2 regions of the Streptomyces sp. NPDC007346 genome follow, and region 1 is predicted to be linked to the other one. Evidence: riboswitches for the same ligand, from Rfam matches in the RefSeq annotation. Region 1 holds a riboswitch; the other holds the start of a gene.

Region 1 (8,841 bases):
AAGTGGATGCCGGCCAGGTCGCCCTGTTCGACCAGCTCGGAGAGGATGCCGGCGCGGTGGGCGAGGAAGTCCATCTCGCCGGTGACCGTGGAGGCGACCAGGGTGGTGGTGCCGTGCTCGCGGTGCGTACGGATGCCGTGGAGGACCTCGTCGACGGTGCCGGAGGTGAAGGAGGCCCCGCCGCCGCCGTGGTTGTGCATGTCCACGAAGCCGGGGACCACCCAGTGGCCGGTGAGGTCGACGACCCGGGCGTCCTGGGGTGCGGAGCCGGCGATACGGGTGGACTCGACGGTCACCCGGCCGTTCTCCACGGTCCCGGTGGGCAGGACCACCCGGGCGCCCGCGAGGACCGTGCTGTCTGCTGCGCGTCCGGCCATCAGGCGGAAACCTCCGTGGAGAGTAGATCCCAGGCGAGCAGCCCCGCGCCCAGGCATCCGGCGGTGTCCCCGAGGGCCGCCGGGACGATGTGGGGCAGCTTCTGGAACGTGACGCGTTCCTCGACGGCCGCACGCAGTGGTGTGAACAAGGTTTCCCCGGCCTCGGCGAGACCGCCACCGATGATGAGCGTGCTGGGGTCCAGCAGGGTGAGTGCGGTGACGAGCCCGGCGGCGAGCGCGTCGACCGCGTCCCGCCAGACGCCGATCGCCGCCGGATCGCCCGATTCGACGGCCTTGGCGCAGTCGGCGGCGTCGGCCTCGGGGTCCCCGGAGGCGGCGGCCCAGGCCCGGCTCACCGCGGAGGCGGAGGCGAGGGTCTCCAGGCAGCCGCGCTGGCCGCAGCCGCACTCGGGGCCGTCGGGGCGGACCACGATGTGGCCGATCTCCCCCGCGTGCCCGTGGGCGCCCGCCTCGATGGCGCCGCCGATGCCGATGGCCCCGGCGATCCCGGTGCCCAGCGGCACGAACAGGAAGCGGTCGGCGCCCCGGCCCGCCCCGATCCGGCCCTCGGCGAGCCCGCCGGCGCGGACGTCGTGGCCGAGCGCGACCGGGATCCCGCCGAGCCGCGCGCCCAGCAGGGCGCGCATCGGTACGTCGCGCCAGCCCAGGTTGGCGGAGTAGACCGCGATCCCCTTCTCGGCGTCGATGATGCCGGGCACGACGACCCCGGCGGCGACGGCGCTCTCGCCGAGGTGCTCCTGGCCGTAGGCGCGCAGATCCGCGGCGAACGCGAGGATGGTCTCGACGACCGCGTCGGCGCCGCGCTTCCGGCCGGTGGCCCGGCGCGCCTCGTAAAGCAGCGTGCCGTCGGTCCCGACCAGTGCGGCCTTCATTCCGGTGCCGCCCACATCGAGGGCGATGACATGTCTCACGAGAGACAGTTTCGCCCGCCGACCCCTAAAAGGTCTAGTCCACTAGCGAGGTTTGTTGCGCACCCATACAAAATGATGAACGAGTGAAGGCGGACCGTTTCCTGCCGGAAAGCCACGAAATGGGCACCCGGGGCAGGGCTCGTACGGTCCACGCTCGACCAATGGTCTGGACCAAGATACGGGTTCGGGGCCTCGACTGCCAGTGCGCGTAAGCCAGTTGTGGCCTCCGGGGTTCCCATACGTTGCCGAAGCGATACGCCGGTGGTGTAGACCTCCCCCTTCGCTGTGGGGGAAAATCGCAGTTCATCCGGACGGTGGCAGAGACGGGTGGCGACGCTGCGGCCGGCCGGCGAGAGGTCCGCACGGTGACGCCGCGCCCACCGTCCGTGAGCCAAGGTGATCGACGAGGATGGGCGAGGCTGTGCAGCGGCGCTTTACGGTTCTGACCGCGGTGGTTGCCGCACTGGGTATGACGGCGACACTGTCGGGCTGTGGCGGTGACGGCGGCTCGGGCGACGTCACCCTCAAGCTGGTCGCCGCCGACTACGGCACCACCGCGGCCAACAGCTCGGAGAAGTACTGGAGCGGTGTCGCGGCGGGCTTCGAGAAGGAGCACCCCGGCATCAAGGTCGACGTCAACGTCCTGCACTGGAAGGACGTCGACCGCGAGGTCGCCGAGATGGTGAAGGCGGGCAACGCCCCCGACATCGCCCAGATCGGCGCCTACGCCGACTACGCCAAGACCGACAAGCTCTACACCGCCGACCAGATGCTCGCCATCCGCACCCAGGCGAACTTCCTGCCCTCCCTCACCGACGCGGGCAAGGTCGACGGCACGCTGTACGGGCTCCCGTTCGTCGCCAGCACCCGGCTGCTCTTCTACAACGAGAAGCTCTTCACCCAGGCGGGCCTCGACGCCCCCAAGACCTGGGACGACATCCAGAAGGACGCCACCGCGCTCAAGGAGAAGGGCGTCAAGTTCCCCTTCGCCCTGCCGCTCGGCCCGGAGGAGTCCCAGGCCGAGACGCTGATGTGGCTGCTCAGCGGCAGCGGCGGTTACGTCGACGACGTCGGCTCGTACGACATCGACTCGTCCCAGAACATCGCCACGTTCACCTGGCTGCGGGACAACCTCGTCGGCAAGGGCCTCACCGGACCCGTCGAGCCGGGCAAGCTGGACCGTGCCAAGGCGTTCAAGGCGTTCACCGAGGGCGAGGTCGGCATGCTGAACGGCCACCCCACCCTGATGGAGGAGGCCGAGGCCAAGGGCGTCAAGGTCGGCATGGTGCCGCTGCCGGGCGTCGACGGGCCGACGAAGGGCTCGCTGGGCGTCGCCGACTGGATGATGGGCTTCAAGCAGAACGGCCACCGCCAGGAGATCGGCAAGTTCTTCGACTACGCCTACTCCGACGAGAACGTGCTCGCCTTCGCCGACGAGTACGACATGCTCCCGGTGACCGGCAGCGCCTCCGCCGAGATGGAGACCGACACCAAGCACGTGAAGCTGCGCGAGTTCCTGGCGGCGCTGCCCAACTCCCAGCTGCCCCCCTTCGGCAAGACGTCCTGGGCGACGGTGAGCGAGTCGATCAAGACGAACATCGGCGAGGCGGTCGCCCCCGGTGGCAGTCCGGAGCGGGTGCTCGGGGCGATAGCGGCCGAGGCGACGAGGGCCGAGGGCGCGGAGTAGGCAGGCAGGCGGGCGCGTCGGGGCCGGTTGCGCGGTTAGGTTGGTTGTATGACCGCTTCCGACGCCGAGCCCGCGCCTTCCGCCCGGGGGCTGTCCGACCGTGACCGTGCTCTGCTCGCGCTGGAGCGGAGGCCGTGGGCGGGGCCCGGGGCGAAGGAGCGGGCGATCCGGGAGGAGCTGGGGATGTCCCCGGTCCGCTACTTCCAGCTCCTCAACGCGCTGATCGAGGACGAGCGGGCGCTGCGGGAGGATCCGGTCACGGTGAACCGCTTGCGCCGGCTGCGAGCGGAGAGGCGTGAGCGGCGCTGACGGCCCGTGTCGGGGGCCGGGCCCGCCCCCGTGCCCGCCCGCACCCCGCTAGGCTCGACCCCATGGGCAGCCACTCCGTACAGCCGCCGATCCCGACCCCGACCACCCCGGCCGGCCGCGAGGGCCTGGACGCCATCCTCGCCCGCCCCGGCCGCGCGGTCATCGCCCTCGACTTCGACGGCACGCTCGCCGACATCGTCCCCGACCCCGAGCAGGCCCGCGCCCACCCCGGCGCCGTCCCCGCACTCGCCGCGCTCGCCCCGAAGGTCGCCTCGGTCGCCGTGATCACCGGCCGCCCCGCAGGCGTGGCGGTCCGCTACGGCGGCTTCGCCGGCGTCCCCGGCCTCGACCACCTCGTGGTCCTCGGCCACTACGGCGCCGAGCGCTGGGACGCTGCGACCGGCGCCGTGAACACCCCCGCCCCGCACCCCGGCGTCGCCACGGCGAGGGCCGAACTCCCCGGCGTACTGCACGAGTTCGCCGCCTGGCACGGCACCTGGATCGAGGAGAAGGGGCAGGCCGTCGCCGTCCACACCCGCCGCGCCGACGACCCGCGGGCGGCCTTCGAGACCCTGCGCGGCCCCCTCGGCGAGCTGGCCGCCCGCCACGGCCTGGTCCTCGAACCGGGCCGCCAGGTCCTGGAGTTGCGCCCACCGGGCATGGACAAGGGCGTCGCGCTCGCGGAGTACGTACGCGAGGTCGGCGCCGAGTCCGTCCTGTACGCGGGCGACGACCTCGGAGACCTCGCCGCCTTCGCCACGGTGGAGAAGCTGCGCGGCGGCCAGGACGGCATCCCGGGGCTGCTGGTGTGCAGCGGCAGCGCGGAGGTGCCCGAACTGGCCGAGCGCGCCGACCTGTCGGTGCCCGGCCCGGCCGCGGTGGTGGACTTCCTGGCGGCCCTGGCGGAGCGGCTCTGAGAGGCGGGCCCCGGGGGGCGCCCGGCCGCCCCCCGGCCCCTCACTCCTGCCGCAGCGCCTCCAGCTGGTCCAGGAACCACTGCTGCGGCGGCAGCGCCGTGGCCGCCTCGGCCAGTCGCTTCGTACGGCCGGTCCGCTCCTCGGCGCTCATCGACAGGGCCTCGTGCAGCGCCTCGGCCGTGCCCACCACGTCGTACGGGTTCACCACGATCGCGTCCTCGCCCAGCTCCTCGTACGCCCCCGCCTCCCGCGACAGCACCAGGGCGCAGCCGTGGTCGGAGACGACGGGGACCTCCTTGGCGACCAGGTTCATGCCGTCGCGGATCGGGTTGACCAGCGCCACGTCCGCCAGCCGGTACGCGGCGAGCGAGCGGGCGAAGTCGTCCTTCACGTGGAGGACCACGGGTGTCCAACCGTCCGTGCCGTAAGCCCCGTTGATCTCGGTGGCCAGGCTCTGCACCGCCGCCGTGTAGTCCCGGTAGACCGAGAGGTCCTGGCGGGAGGGGTAGGCGAAGGCCACGTGGACCACGCGTTCGCGCCACTCGGGGTGGGTCTCCAGCAGGGCCCGGTAGGCGTGCAGGCCGCGCACGATGTTCTTGGACAGCTCGGTGCGGTCCACCCGGACGATGGTCTTCCGGCCCTCGCCCACCTGCTCCCGCAGCGCCTCCATGCGCTCGTCCACGTCCGCCTCGTGCGACCGCTGCCGCAGGAAGTCCGCGTCGGCCCCGAGCCCGTGCACCCCGATCCTGGTGCGGCCCGTCCCGCCGAGGATCTCCGTACAGCAGCCGATGAACGCGTCCGCCCACCGCCGGGTCAGGAACGCGGCCCGGTCCGCGCCGAGGATGCCGTGCAGCAGCTGCTCGCCGATGTCGTCGGGGAGCAGCCGGAAGTAGTCCACCGGGGCCCACGGGGTGTGCGAGAAGTGGCCGATCCGCAGATCCGGGCGCAGCTCGCGCAGCATGCCGGGGACCAGGGCCAGGTGGTAGTCCTGCACCAGGACCGCCGCCCCCTGGCCCGCCTCCTCGGCGAGCGCCTGGGCGAAGGCCCGGTTGTACGTCTCGTACGAGGCCCACTGGCGCCGGAACTCCGCGTCGAAGACCGGCTCGACGGGGGTCTGGTAGAGCAGGTGGTGGACGAACCAGAGCACGGAGTTGGCGATGCCGTTGTACGCGTCGGCGTGGACCTGGGCGTCGATGTCGAGCATCCGTACGCCCGGCTCACCGACCCCGCGCCGCACCGCCTCGCGGTCGCCGTCGCCGAGGGCCGCGCAGACCCACAGCTTGTCGTCGACGGCGCTGAGCCCGGAGACGAGCCCGCCGCCGCCGCGCTTGGCGTCGAGCGTGCCGTCCTCGCCGAGCGTGTACGTGATCGGGCCGCGGTTGGAGGCGACGAGGACCTGGGCAGTCGAGGGGGTTGCGTGCTCGGAGACCATGTAGCGGAACCTAGCCCGTTCGGGAAGCCCCCAAACGCGCGGGCCGCCCGGGAGGCCCCCTCACGCCGCGTGGCGCTCCGCGTACTCCTCGATCTCCCGCATCGGCGGCCGCTCCTCCGTGTCCACCGCGTGGGTGCGCGCCACGAACCCCTCATCGCCCCGCTCGAACTGCGTCAGCGCGGGCCGCACCAGATGGCCCCGGGAGAGCCGCAGCTGCGCCGTGCGGTAGATCGCCGCCGCCATCCGGCCCAGCGCCTGCCCGTCCTGGTGGCGGTGGCGCCGCACCCCGACGTCGACCTGGCCCAGCGCGTCCAGCCCCACGGTGTGCAGCGCGTCCACCAGGAGCCCCAACTCCACTCCGTAACCGACCGGGAAGGGCAGCCGCTCCAGCAGGGACCGCCGCACCGCGTACTCGCCGCCCAGCGGCTGCACGAAGCCGGCCAGCTGCGGCCAGTGCAGATTGAGCAGGGGGCGTGCCACCAGCTCGGTGACGCGACCACCCTGACCTGCGGTGTCACCCAGCGGACGGTCGTACATCGCCTTGACGAACTGGACGGTGGGGTCGGTGATCAGCGGCCCGACCGTCCCCGAGACGAAGTCGGCGGAGAAGTCCTTGAGGTCGGCGTCGACGAAGCAGACGATCTCACCGCTGGTCACCAGGAGCGACCGCCAGAGCACCTCGCCCTTGCCGGGCAGGGCCGGGACGCGGGGCAGGATCGCGTCCCGGTGGACCACCCGGGCTCCCGCCGCACGGGCGACGGCGGCGGTGGCGTCGGTGGAACCGGAGTCGATCACGACCAGTTCGTCGACCAGCCGGACCTTCTCCATCAGCTCCCGCCGGATCGTCGCCACGATCGCGCCGACCGTGGCCTCCTCGTTCAGCGCGGGCAGCACCACACTCACCGAGGTGCGGTGCGGGTCGGCGTTCCGGGCGTCGGTGAGCCGGTCCAGCGGGCGGTCGGCGGACGACCAGGAACGCCTGGTCAGCCAGCGTTCCACCTCTTCGAGCACGGTCGGGACTCCTCGTATGTGATCCATCTCGCGGTGCGGACGACTATCTCAACAGTCCAGTCCTTCGGTTACAGTCTTGAACAACGCGGATGACCGTCGCATGTCGGGGTCCGTCCGCACACAAACGCCTGGATCGAAGATCCAGTGCCACAGAGCTCATCCAGAGGGACTGAGGGAACGGCCCGTTGAAGTCCCGGCAACCCTCCTACCGACCGCGAGGTCACGGTGGGGAAGGTGCCAATTCCGTCTTGTGGCGAAACGCGTCACAAGGAAGATGAGGAGAAAGGGCCTCCGCCATCATGGCTGTTCAGACTGTTGCAGGTAACACCGCTTCTTCTTCCGCCCCGGCCGTCGACCTCGGTCCCGCCGCGGCGCTCTCCTGCCGCGAGTGCGGCGAGCGTTTCGAGCTCGGCCCCCTCTTCGCCTGTGCGTCCTGTTTCGGGCCGCTGGAAGTGGCGTACGACCTGCCCACCGGCTCCCCCGAGGAGCTGAGGAAGCGCATCGAGGCCGGCCCGAACAACATCTGGCGCTACGCCCCGCTGCTGCCGGTCCCCGCCGACGTCGCGGAGAAGCCCAACATCAACCCCGGCTTCACCAAGCTGGTCAAGGCCGACAACCTCGCCCGTGAGCTGGGCGTCACCGGCGGTCTGTACGTCAAGGACGACTCCGGCAACCCGACGCACTCCTTCAAGGACCGGGTCGTCGCCATCGCCGTCGAGGCCGCCCGCGCCTTCGGGTTCACCACCCTCTCCTGCTCCTCCACGGGCAACCTGGCCGGTGCCGTCGGCGCCGCCGCCGCCCGCGCCGGACTGCGCTCGTGCGTCTTCATCCCGCACGACCTGGAGCAGGGCAAGGTCGTCATGGCCGCGGTGTACGGGGGCGAGCTGGTCGGCATCGAGGGCAACTACGACGACGTCAACCGCTTCTGCTCCGAGCTCATCGGCGACCCGCTCGGCGAGGGCTGGGGCTTCGTCAACGTCAACCTGCGCCCGTACTACGGCGAGGGCTCCAAGACCCTGGCGTACGAGATCTGCGAGCAGCTCGGCTGGCGGCTCCCCGACCAGATCGTCATCCCGATCGCGTCCGGCTCCCAGCTGACGAAGATCGACAAGGGGTTCCAGGAGCTGATCAAGCTCGGCCTCGTCGAGGACAGGCCGTACAAGATCTTCGGCGCCCAGGCCGAGGGCTGCTCCCCGGTCTCCGCCGCCTTCAAGGCCGGCCACGACGTCGTACGGCCCCAGAAGCCGGACACCATCGCCAAGTCGCTGGCCATCGGCAACCCGGCGGACGGCCCGTACGTCCTGGACATCGCCCGCCGCACCGGCGGCGCGGTGGAGGACGTGAACGACGAGCAGGTCGTAGACGCGATCAAGCTGCTGGCGCGTACCGAGGGCATCTTCGGCGAGACGGCGGGCGGCGTGACGCTCGGCGTGACGAAGAAGCTCGTCGAGGCCGGCGTCATCGACCCGACGCTCACCACCGTCGTCCTGAACACCGGTGACGGGCTCAAGACGCTCGACGCGGTCTCCGCGACCTCGCAGGCGACGGCCACCATCAAGCCGAGCCTGGACGCGTTCCGCGCCGCGGGCCTCGCCTCCGCCTGACCCACCGAGTCCGAGTCCGAGACCGCGTCCGAGACCGCCGTCCGCGTCCGAGACCGCGTCCGAAGCAAGAAGGGCACCCACCATGAGCGTCAAGGTCCGCATCCCCACCATCCTCCGCACGTACACGGGCGGCCAGGCCGAGGTCACGGCGGAGGGCGCGAAGCTCTCCGAGGTCATCGCGTCCCTGGAGAAGGACCACCCGGGCATCGCCGCACGCGTCCTGGACGACCAGGGCAAGCTGCGCCGCTTCGTGAACGTGTACGTCAACGACGACGACGTGCGCTTCGAGAGCGGCCTGGACACGGTCACCCCGGACGGCGCCGGCATCTCGATCATCCCGGCCGTGGCCGGCGGTTGCTGAACCCCCTGGGGCCGCCGCGCCCCCACCGCGCCTTCGCCTGACCCCGGTTGCCCCCTCCGCGACACAAAGCGGAGGGGGCAATTCTGCATGGTTGAGCACGGTACAGTTGGGGAAGCCCCCTTCGCTGCGCATGCCGCCCGCATATGAGAATGCGCCCGGCTCCGATAAGAAGCAGCCAAAGTGCGTGAACCCCTTGAGGCATAAGTGGCCT
Region 2 (8,841 bases), on a different contig from region 1:
CACGACCTTGGAGGACCGCGTCACGTCGAAGCGCGTGAGATTGCCGCACAGGGTGCAGCGCCAGCGGGTCCCGTCGGTCGGCAGGGGAACCGTCGTCATCGTTGCGTCCTCTTTCGTCGTCTCCGACAGCGCGCGCCGGGCGTGCCGTCGCGTCGCTTCCTGTCCTGCGTCAAGGATCTCGCGGTGCGCCGTCGAACTGCGGAAGTCCTGGCGTAACCCTACGGCCTCGCGTACAGGCACCGGCACGGCGAGGCGCTCCGCCCTGTTCCCCCCGGTACGTCATGCTCTGTACATGATCGACGGGCGGCGGATCGACTGGCGGGCCACGACCAGGAGGGTCCGGGGCAGCGCGGCGGGCGGGGCGCCGGTGACGTACGGGCTGATCACGCTGTGCTGCGCCATCTTCCTGATCAGCCCCCTGGCCGGGTTCGGCGCCTCGTACGGGAGCCAGGACGCGCTGCTCGCCGCGCAGGCCGGGTACTTCGAGCGGTGGGGGGTGATCCCGGCCGAGCTGTGGCAGGGCTCCGCCCGCGCCCTGTTCACGCCGTTCACCGCGCTGTTCGTGCACGGCAGTTGGCTGCACCTGCTGGGCAACCTGCTCTTCCTGTACGTGTTCGGGGCGATGGCCGAGGAGCGCATGGGCCGGGTGCGGTTCGCCCTCTTCTACGTGGGGTGCGGCTACCTGGCGCTGGTCTGTTACGCGGCGGTGCACGCGGACTCGGGGCAGACGCTGGTCGGCGCCTCGGGCGCGATCTCGGGGGTGCTCGGCGCCTTCCTCTTCCTGTTCCCGAAGACCCGGGTGACCAGCCTGTTCCCGTTCCTCTTCTTCCTGCCGCTGCGCTTTCCCGCCTGGATCGTGCTGGTCTTCTGGTTCGGGCTCCAGTGGGCGGCAGCCCAGACCGCGGACGCCGGGCCGGGGGTGGCGTATCTGGCGCATGTGGCGGGGTTCGCGGCGGGGTTCCTCTACGCCTGGGGGCGTTGTCGGGGAAGGGCCGGGGCCTTCCGGCCCGATCCGGAGGGAAGGCCATAGAGTGAGGGTTCCAGCCACGGCCACCGAGGGAGACAGCCAGCCGTGATCACCGCGATCGTGCTCATCAAGACCAGCGTGGACCGGATTCCGGAGATCGCCGAGGCCATCGCCGCGCTGGACAGCGTCAGCGAGGTCTTCTCCGTCACCGGCACCTACGACCTGATCGCCATGGTCCGGGTCGCCCGGCACGACGACCTGGCCGACATCATCCCCGGCCGGATCAGCAAGATCCCGGGCGTCGAGGGCACCGACACCCACGTGGCGTTCCGCACGTACTCCCAGCACGACCTGGAAGCGGCGTTCGCCATCGGCCTCGACGCGTGACACCGGGCTTCTCGGCCGGGGAGGGGCAGCGCGCCCGTCCCCGGCCGAGGTGTTTCCCGAGGCTCAGACCTGGGCGGCCGTGCCCCGGTCCGGGACGCAGCGGCCGTCCTCGGTGCGGTACTTCCACCGGGCGCCCTCGCGGACCAGCTCGGTGACCGCACGCAGGAACCGCTCGATGTGCTCGTCCGGCGTACCGGCTCCGAAGCTGACCCGGATGGCGTTGAGGGACCGCTCGCCCGGCTCTCCCTCCGGCGCGCCGCACTCGCCCGGGTCCTGCGGGTCGCTGCCCAGGAGGGTGCGCACCAGCGGGTGGGCGCAGAAGAGGCCGTCGCGGACGCCGATGCCGTACTCCGCGGAGAGGGCGGCGGCGAAGTGCGAGCTGTTCCAGCCGCGCACCACGAAGGAGATGACGCCGACCCGGGGGGCGTCGTCGCCGAAGAGCGAGAGCACCTTCACCTCGGGGACCTCTGCGAGCCCTGCGCGGACCCGGCCCACCAGCTCCTGCTCACGGGCGACCAGGGAGTCGAAGCCCGCCTCGGTCAGGGCCTTGCAGGCGGAGGCGATGGAGTAGACCCCGATGACGTTGGGCGAACCGGCCTCGTGGCGGGCGGCCGTGGTGTGCCAGTCGACGTCCACGCCGCCGTCCGCGCGCCGGGCCACCTTGCGGGAGGCGCCGCCGCCGGCGAGGTAGGGCTCGGCCGCCTGGAGCCAGTCGGCGCGGCCGGCGAGGACCCCGGAGCCGAAGGGCGCGTACAGCTTGTGGCCGGAGAACGCGACCCAGTCGACGTCCAGTTCGGCGATGTCCACGGGGTGGTGCGGGGCGAGCTGGGCGGCGTCCAGGACGATCCGGGCGCCGTGCGCGTGGGCGGCGGCGGCCAGCTCCTGGACCGGCCACAGCTCACCGGTCACGTTGGAGGCGCCGGTGACGCAGACCAGCGCGGGGCCGTAGGGATCGCGGTCGGCCAGCGCCCGCTCCAGGGTCTCCACCGCCTGGCCCGGGGTGCGGGGCGCGTCGAGGTAGGTGACCTGGGCGTCGCGCCAGGGCAGCAGGGAGGCGTGGTGCTCGGTCTCGTAGACGAAGACCCGGCAGTCCGCCGGGATCGCGGCGGCCAGCAGGTTGAGGGAGTCGGTCGTCGAACGGGTGAAGACCACCTGGTCGTCCGCGCGGCAGCCGAGGAACTCCGCGACGGTGCGGCGGCTGTTCTCGAAGAGGTCGGTGGAGAGCTGCGAGAGGTATCCGGCACCGCGGTGGACGCTGCCGTAGTACGGGGCGTACGCGGCGACGTCGTCCCAGACCCGCTGGAGGGCCGGGGCGCTGGCGGCGTAGTCGAGTGCGGCGTAGGTGACTTCACCGCCGGTGACAAGCGGAACGGTGACATCCTGCCCCAGAACGGGCAGCGGGGCACAGACCGACGGGTCGATGGCAGCGGTGGAGACAGACATGGCGAACTCCCGTAAGAGGCAGGCGAGATCCGTGCGCCGGCGGATACGCGGCAGCGCAGGGGAAGGGTGGGAAAAGAGGGTGCGCGGAAGAAGGGCGGTCAGCCCGGGGCTCGGAAAGCCCGGGGACGAGCCCTAACGCATTCGCTTGCTCACAAGAGGCTCCCTAGGGACCAGGACCCCGGGGGCTGGCGTCCACTGGACGCCGAGGGGCCCGCGCTTGCCGCAGACCTCGCTGCCTACGGCCTGGTCTTCACCCGGGGCACCCCGCCACGGACGGAGGGTTGCCGGACAGCGGGCCGGGGCCGTAGTCGCTGTCACTCATGACCTGCGCAGCATCTTGCCATACGTACGCACACACGCAAGGGCGCAGTCCGTCATCCGGACTGCGCCCTGCGTCACATCACGGGTACGTTCAGGCGTTGCTCGCCGCCACCCACCGCTCCAGCGCCCCCTTGGCCGCACCGGAGTCGACGGCCTCCGCCGCGACGAGCATCTTCGCCGCGATCCGCTCGGTCAGCGTGCCGGGCCCCGGGTCGAGCGCGACCAGCGCCGCCGCCGAGTTGAGCAGCACCGCCTCGCGCACCGCGCCGCCCTCGCCGTCCAGCAGCCGGCGGGCCACATCGGCGTTGTACGAGGCGTCGGCGCCGCGCAGGGCCTCGACGGGGACGATCGGCAGCCCGACGTCGCGCGGGTCGAAGGGCTCCTCGCGCACCGTGCCCTCGTGGACCACCCAGACCCGCGAGGTGGCGGTGGTCGTCAGCTCGTCGAGCCCGTCGTCCCCGCGGAAGACGAGGGCCGAGTTGCCCCGCTCGGCGAGCACACCCGCGACGATGGGCGCCATCCTGGCGTCGGCCACCCCGATGGCCTGCGAGCGCACCTGGGCCGGGTTGGTCAGGGGGCCCAGGATGTTGAACGTGGTCTGCGCCCCGAGTTCTCGGCGGGCCTTGGCGGCGTACCGCAGGGCGGGGTGGAACTTCACGGCGAAGCAGAAGGTGATGCCCGCCGCCTCGGCGACCTCCACCACCCGCTGCGGGGTCAGCTCCAGGTTGACGCCGAGCTTCTCCAGCACGTCGGAGGAGCCGCTCGCCGACGAGGCGGCCCGGTTGCCGTGCTTGACGACCTTCGCGCCGGTCCCGGCGATGACGATCGCGGACATGGTCGAGATGTTGACCGTCTTGGCGAGGTCGCCGCCGGTGCCCACGATGTCGACGGTGCGGCCCGGTACGTGGATGGTGTTGGCGTGCGCGTACATCGCGCGCACCAGCCCGGTGACCTCCTCCACGGTCTCGCCCTTGGCCCGCAGCGCGACCGCGAAGCCGGCGATCTGCGCGTCGGTCGCCTCGCCGCTCATGATGCGGTCCATCGCCCAGGCCGTCTCCTCGGAGGAGAGGTTCTCACCACGCAGCAGGGGGTTCAGCAGGCCGGGCCAGGAACGGTCCGCCACGCTGTCGCCGCCGCTCGGGGTCACAACGTTCATGGTCCGCTCCAGGGGGTCCACAGCCGGTAGGGATACGGCTCCACCCTATCCAGCCACCGGGACAGCGAAGAGCCCCGTCCATCGGATGGACGGGGCTCCTGCTGTGGCGATCAGTTCAGCTGATCAGTGGTGGCCGTGGCCGTCGCTGATCTCCTTGTACTCCTCCGCGGTGGGCTTGGCGATCTGGTTGTCCTCGCCGAAGTAGCCCTTGCTGAGCTTGGCCCGCACCTTCTGGAGAGGGGAGATCTTGCGCTTGACGCCGTTCTCGTCGACCTCGGGGCCCAGTTCGAGCGGCTTGTACTGCTCGTGCGCGGTGAGCGTGTGCAGCTGCCCCTGCGAGAGCGGCTCGTGGATCTCCACGAACTCACCGTGCGGCAGGCGCTTGATGATGCCGCTCTCGCGACCGTGCAGCACCTTCTCCTTGTCACGGCGCTGGAGGCCGAGGCAGATCCGCTTCGTGACGATGAACGCGATGACCGGTCCGACGAAGAAGAAGATCCGGACGAACCAGGAGATGGCGTTGATCGACAGATGGAAGTGCGTGGCCCACAGGTCGTTACCACCGCCGACGAGGCCGATGAAGTACGCCGTGATCCAGGCGACGCCGAGTCCCGTACGGGTCGGGGCGTTGCGCGGGCGGTCCAGGATGTGGTGCTCGCGCTTGTCGCCGGTGATCCACGACTCGATGAACGGATAGACCGCCGGCAGCGAGAGCACCAGGCCGAAGAGGACCAGCGGGATGAACACGCCCAGGTTGAGCGTGTGACCCCAGAAGACGATCTCCCAGCCCGGCATCACACGGACCAGCCCCTCGGCGAAGCCCATGTACCAGTCGGGCTGTGCACCGGTGGACACCTGGTCCGGGCGGTACGGTCCCAGCGCCCAGATCGGGTTGATCGTGGCGATGGCCGAGATGATCGCGATGATGCCGAAGACCAGGAAGAAGAAGCCTCCGGCCTTCGCCATGTAGACCGGCATCAGCGGCATGCCGACGACGTTCTTGTTCGTCTTGCCCGGACCCGCGAACTGCGTGTGCTTGTGGTAGAAGACCAGGATCAGGTGGGCCACCAGCAGCCCGAGCATGATGCCCGGCAGCAGCAGGATGTGGATCGAGTAGAACCGGGCCACGAAGTCGTGGCCGGGGAACTCGCCGCCGAACAGGAACATCGAGATGTACGTACCGACGATCGGCACGGACAGGATCGCGCCCTGGGTGAAGCGGACACCCGTACCGGAGAGCAGGTCGTCCGGGAGGGAGTAGCCGGTGAAGCCGGTGAACATGCCCAGCACGAAGAGCAGGAACCCGAACAGCCAGTTGACCTCGCGCGGCTTGCGGAAGGCGCCCGTGAAGAAGACGCGCATCATGTGCACGAACATGGCCGCCAGGAAGATCAGCGCGCCCCAGTGGTGGATCTGCCGCACGAGCAGACCACCGCGGACCTCGAAGCTGATCTTCAGCGTGGAGGCGTAGGCCTCCGACATCAGGATGCCCTGCATGGGCTCGTACGGGCCGTGGTAGACGACCTCGGTCATGCTCGGCTGGAAGAACAGCGTCAGATACACACCCGTGAGGATGATGATGATGAAGCTGTAGAGCGCGACCTCACCGAGCATGAAGGACCAGTGGTCCGGGAAGATCTTGCGCATGTTGGCCTTGGCCAGGCCGTAGATGCCCAGCCGGCCGTCCGCCCAGTCGGCGACCCGCTCGCCCGCGGGTGCCTTGCGCTGTCCCGCCTGGTCGGCGGGCGGGGTTGTTGTCGCAGTACTCATCCGCGCTCCCAGAAGGAAGGGCCGACGGGCTCGTCGAAGTCACCGAGCGCCTCGAGGTTGCCCTCGCTGTTCACGCCGATCCGCAGCTGCGGGAGAGCGTGGCCGGCCGGACCGAAGATGACGCGGGCGCCGTCGGAGAGGTCGAAGGTGGACTGGTGGCACGGGCAGAGCACGTGGTGTGTCTGCTGCTCGTACAGGCTGATCGGGCAGCCGACGTGGGTGCAGATCTTGGAGAAGGCCACGATGCCCTCGTGGGCCCAGTCGCGCTGGCGCTTGTCCTTGATGTCGTCCGGCTCGATGCGGACGATCATCAGGGCGGCCTTGGCGATCTGCGAGAGGAAGTCGTGCGACTCCTCCTCCAGCCCCTCGGGCTTGGCGAAGGTCAGCGACCCCACGGGGACGTGCTCGGGACGCAGCGGCTCGCCCGTGTTCATGTTGACGAGCAGCTTGCCCTTGGCCCACATCGTGGTCCGGAGCTTCTTCTCCGGGAGCGGACCGAGGTCGCGCAGCAGCACCACGCCGGAGAGCGGCACCAGGGCCAGCGCACCGAAGAGGGTCGTGCGGATGAGCTTGCGGCGGCCGATCGCGGACTCCTCGGCACCGGCCTTGAAGTCGGCGAGGACCTTGGCCTTGACCTCGGGGGTCGCCTCGATCGGGTGCCGCTCGTCCGCGACCTCGACGTCGGACATCAGAGTGCGCGCCCAGTGGACGGCGCCCGCGCCGATGAAGAAGAGCGCGAAGCCGAGCGTCAGTCCCAGGGAGAAGTTGAGCGGACTCACATGGCCGAAGGGCCAGATGTAGACGATCTTGTCCACCGGGAAGATGACGTACGAGGCGATGAAGCCCACCGTCGACAGCATCGAGAGGAGGAACATGAACGCGACGGCCCGCTCCGAGCGGTTCGCGGCGCGTTCGTCGAGGTCCTGGATGCGCGGCTTGTGGGCCGGCAGCCCCGGGTCGGCGAACGGGTCGTCCGTACCCTCCACCGCGCCGTGCGCGGTCTCCTGCACTACGGGCAGGTTGTCTTCTGGAATCTGTTGGCTACTCATGACTTCTTGGCCTTAGCGGTGTGGGCCGCGACCCAAACGGCGGATGCGACGAGCGCGCCGAGTCCGAAGATCCAGGCGAAGAGGCCCTCACTGACCGGGCCCAGACCGCCGAGGGAGAGGCCACCGGGGCTTGCCGTCTCATCACCGTTCACGGTCTGGATGTACGCGATGATGTCCTTCTTCTCCTGCTCCGGCATGATCGTGTCGGGGAAGGAGGGCATGCTCTGCGGGCCGGTCTGCATGGCCTCGTAGATGTGCTTCGGGCTCACGCCTTCGAGGGCCGGGGCGTACTTGCCGTTGGTCAGCGCGCCGCCCTTGCCCGTGAAGTTGTGGCACTGGGCGCAGTTGTTGCGGAACAGTTCGCCACCCTTGGCGATGTTCGCGCCGGCCGGGTCGACCTGCTTGTCGGTCGGCGTGATCGGACCGGCGCCGAGCGACGCGACGTACGCCGCCAGCTGGTCGATCTGCGCCTGGGTGTAGATGACCTTCTTCTTCGGTACCTGGGCGCCCGGCTGCTGCGCGGGCATACGGCCCGTACCGACCTGGAAGTCGACGGCGGCGGAGCCCACGCCCACGAGGGACGGCCCGTCGGTGGTGCCCTGACCGCCGGTTCCGTGGCAGCTGGCGCAGCCTACGGTGTAGAGCTTCTTGCCCTCGTCGATGGCGAGGGACTGGGCGGTTTCGTCGGCCTGCGCCTTACCCGCAGGCGCGAACGCGGCGTACAGCCCCCCGGTAGCCGCCAGCGCGAGGAGTAGTACGACGACCGCCGCCAGCGGATGGCGTCGTCGTGCGGAGAGCTTTTTCACGGATTACCCCGGTGTCAGGATCTTCTGCGTCGATGGTGGGTGGGTGCGAGCCCGGTTACTTGATCATGTAGATCGTTGCGAACAGGCCGATCCACACCACATCCACGAAGTGCCAGTAGTAGGACACGACGATGGCTGCGGTGGCCTGGTCATGGGTGAACCTCTTGGCTGCGTACGTCCTGCCGAGAACCAGCAGGAAGGCGATGAGACCGCCCACCACGTGCAGACCATGGAAGCCGGTGGTCAGGTAGAACACCGAGCCGTACGGGTCGGACGACAGGGAGAGCCCCGCCTCCTTGACCAGCTCGACGTACTCCAGGACCTGGCCACCGATGAAGATCGATCCCATCACGAACGTCACGATGAACCAGGTACGGAGCTTCTTCACATCGCCCCGCTCGGCGGCGAAGACGCCGAGCTGGCAGGTGAGTGAGGAGAGCACCAGGATCGTGGTGTTCGAGGCCGCGAACGGGAAGTTCAGATGACCGGCCATCTCCTTCCAGTATTCGGGTCCCATCACCGATCGAAGGGTGAAGTACATCGCGAAGAGGGCCGCGAAGAACATCAGCTCGGACGCCAACCAGATGATGGTTCCGACGCTGGTGAGGTTCGGTCGATTGACCGACGGGTGCGCGTGCCCGGTTTCTACTGTCGTTGCTGTCGCCACGACCGACATTATGTCGGTCGCTTATCCCGCCCTCACTCCGGGGGGTGCCGTTCGGTGTGTCAGTCCCGTGTGTCCTGCCCGAACGGCCCATCGAATCGGTGTCCTTACCGGTGCTGACGGCCGGTCGGTCGGAGTACGATCCGCCCATCGGTTCATGCCCCGAGAGCCCCGAAGACACAGATGTCACGGAGGAACAATGCAGGCGACCGCCACGGTCCTGGTCTACAGCGACGACGCCAACATCCGCGAGCAGGTGAAGCTGGCAGCCGGTCGCA

Evidence for each region. Region 1 has a riboswitch for S-adenosylmethionine ahead of thrC (threonine synthase). Riboswitches for the same ligand answer to the same signal wherever they lie in the genome.
Region 2: it holds a riboswitch for S-adenosylmethionine, as region 1 does, so the genes downstream of both, AB0917_RS15885 (aminotransferase class V-fold PLP-dependent enzyme) here and thrC (threonine synthase) in region 1, are expected to answer to the same signal.

Annotation. Positions count from the first base shown of each region.
Region 1 is NZ_JBEYKR010000052.1:8,218-17,058, reverse strand. Features, by position in the region: gene nagA (N-acetylglucosamine-6-phosphate deacetylase) at 1-377, opposite strand, end outside; gene AB0917_RS16135 (ROK family protein) at 377-1,309, opposite strand; gene AB0917_RS16130 (extracellular solute-binding protein) at 1,719-2,996, shown strand; gene AB0917_RS16125 (DUF3263 domain-containing protein) at 3,045-3,305, shown strand; gene otsB (trehalose-phosphatase) at 3,368-4,222, shown strand; gene AB0917_RS16115 (trehalose-6-phosphate synthase) at 4,263-5,654, opposite strand; gene AB0917_RS16110 (glucosyl-3-phosphoglycerate synthase) at 5,715-6,665, opposite strand; SAM riboswitch class I at 6,819-6,946, shown strand; gene thrC (threonine synthase) at 6,965-8,269, shown strand; gene AB0917_RS16100 (MoaD/ThiS family protein) at 8,352-8,630, shown strand.
Region 2 is NZ_JBEYKR010000051.1:1,819-10,659, reverse strand. Features, by position in the region: gene AB0917_RS15900 (hypothetical protein) at 1-99, opposite strand, end outside; partial or broken gene AB0917_RS15895 (rhomboid family intramembrane serine protease) at 293-1,076, shown strand; gene AB0917_RS15890 (Lrp/AsnC ligand binding domain-containing protein) at 1,073-1,354, shown strand; gene AB0917_RS15885 (aminotransferase class V-fold PLP-dependent enzyme) at 1,418-2,797, opposite strand; SAM riboswitch class IV at 3,006-3,123, opposite strand; gene trpD (anthranilate phosphoribosyltransferase) at 3,210-4,274, opposite strand; gene AB0917_RS15875 (cytochrome bc complex cytochrome b subunit) at 4,398-6,044, opposite strand; gene AB0917_RS15870 (Rieske 2Fe-2S domain-containing protein) at 6,041-7,093, opposite strand; gene AB0917_RS15865 (c-type cytochrome) at 7,090-7,899, opposite strand; gene AB0917_RS15860 (heme-copper oxidase subunit III) at 7,955-8,575, opposite strand; gene AB0917_RS15855 (hypothetical protein) at 8,763-8,841, shown strand, end outside.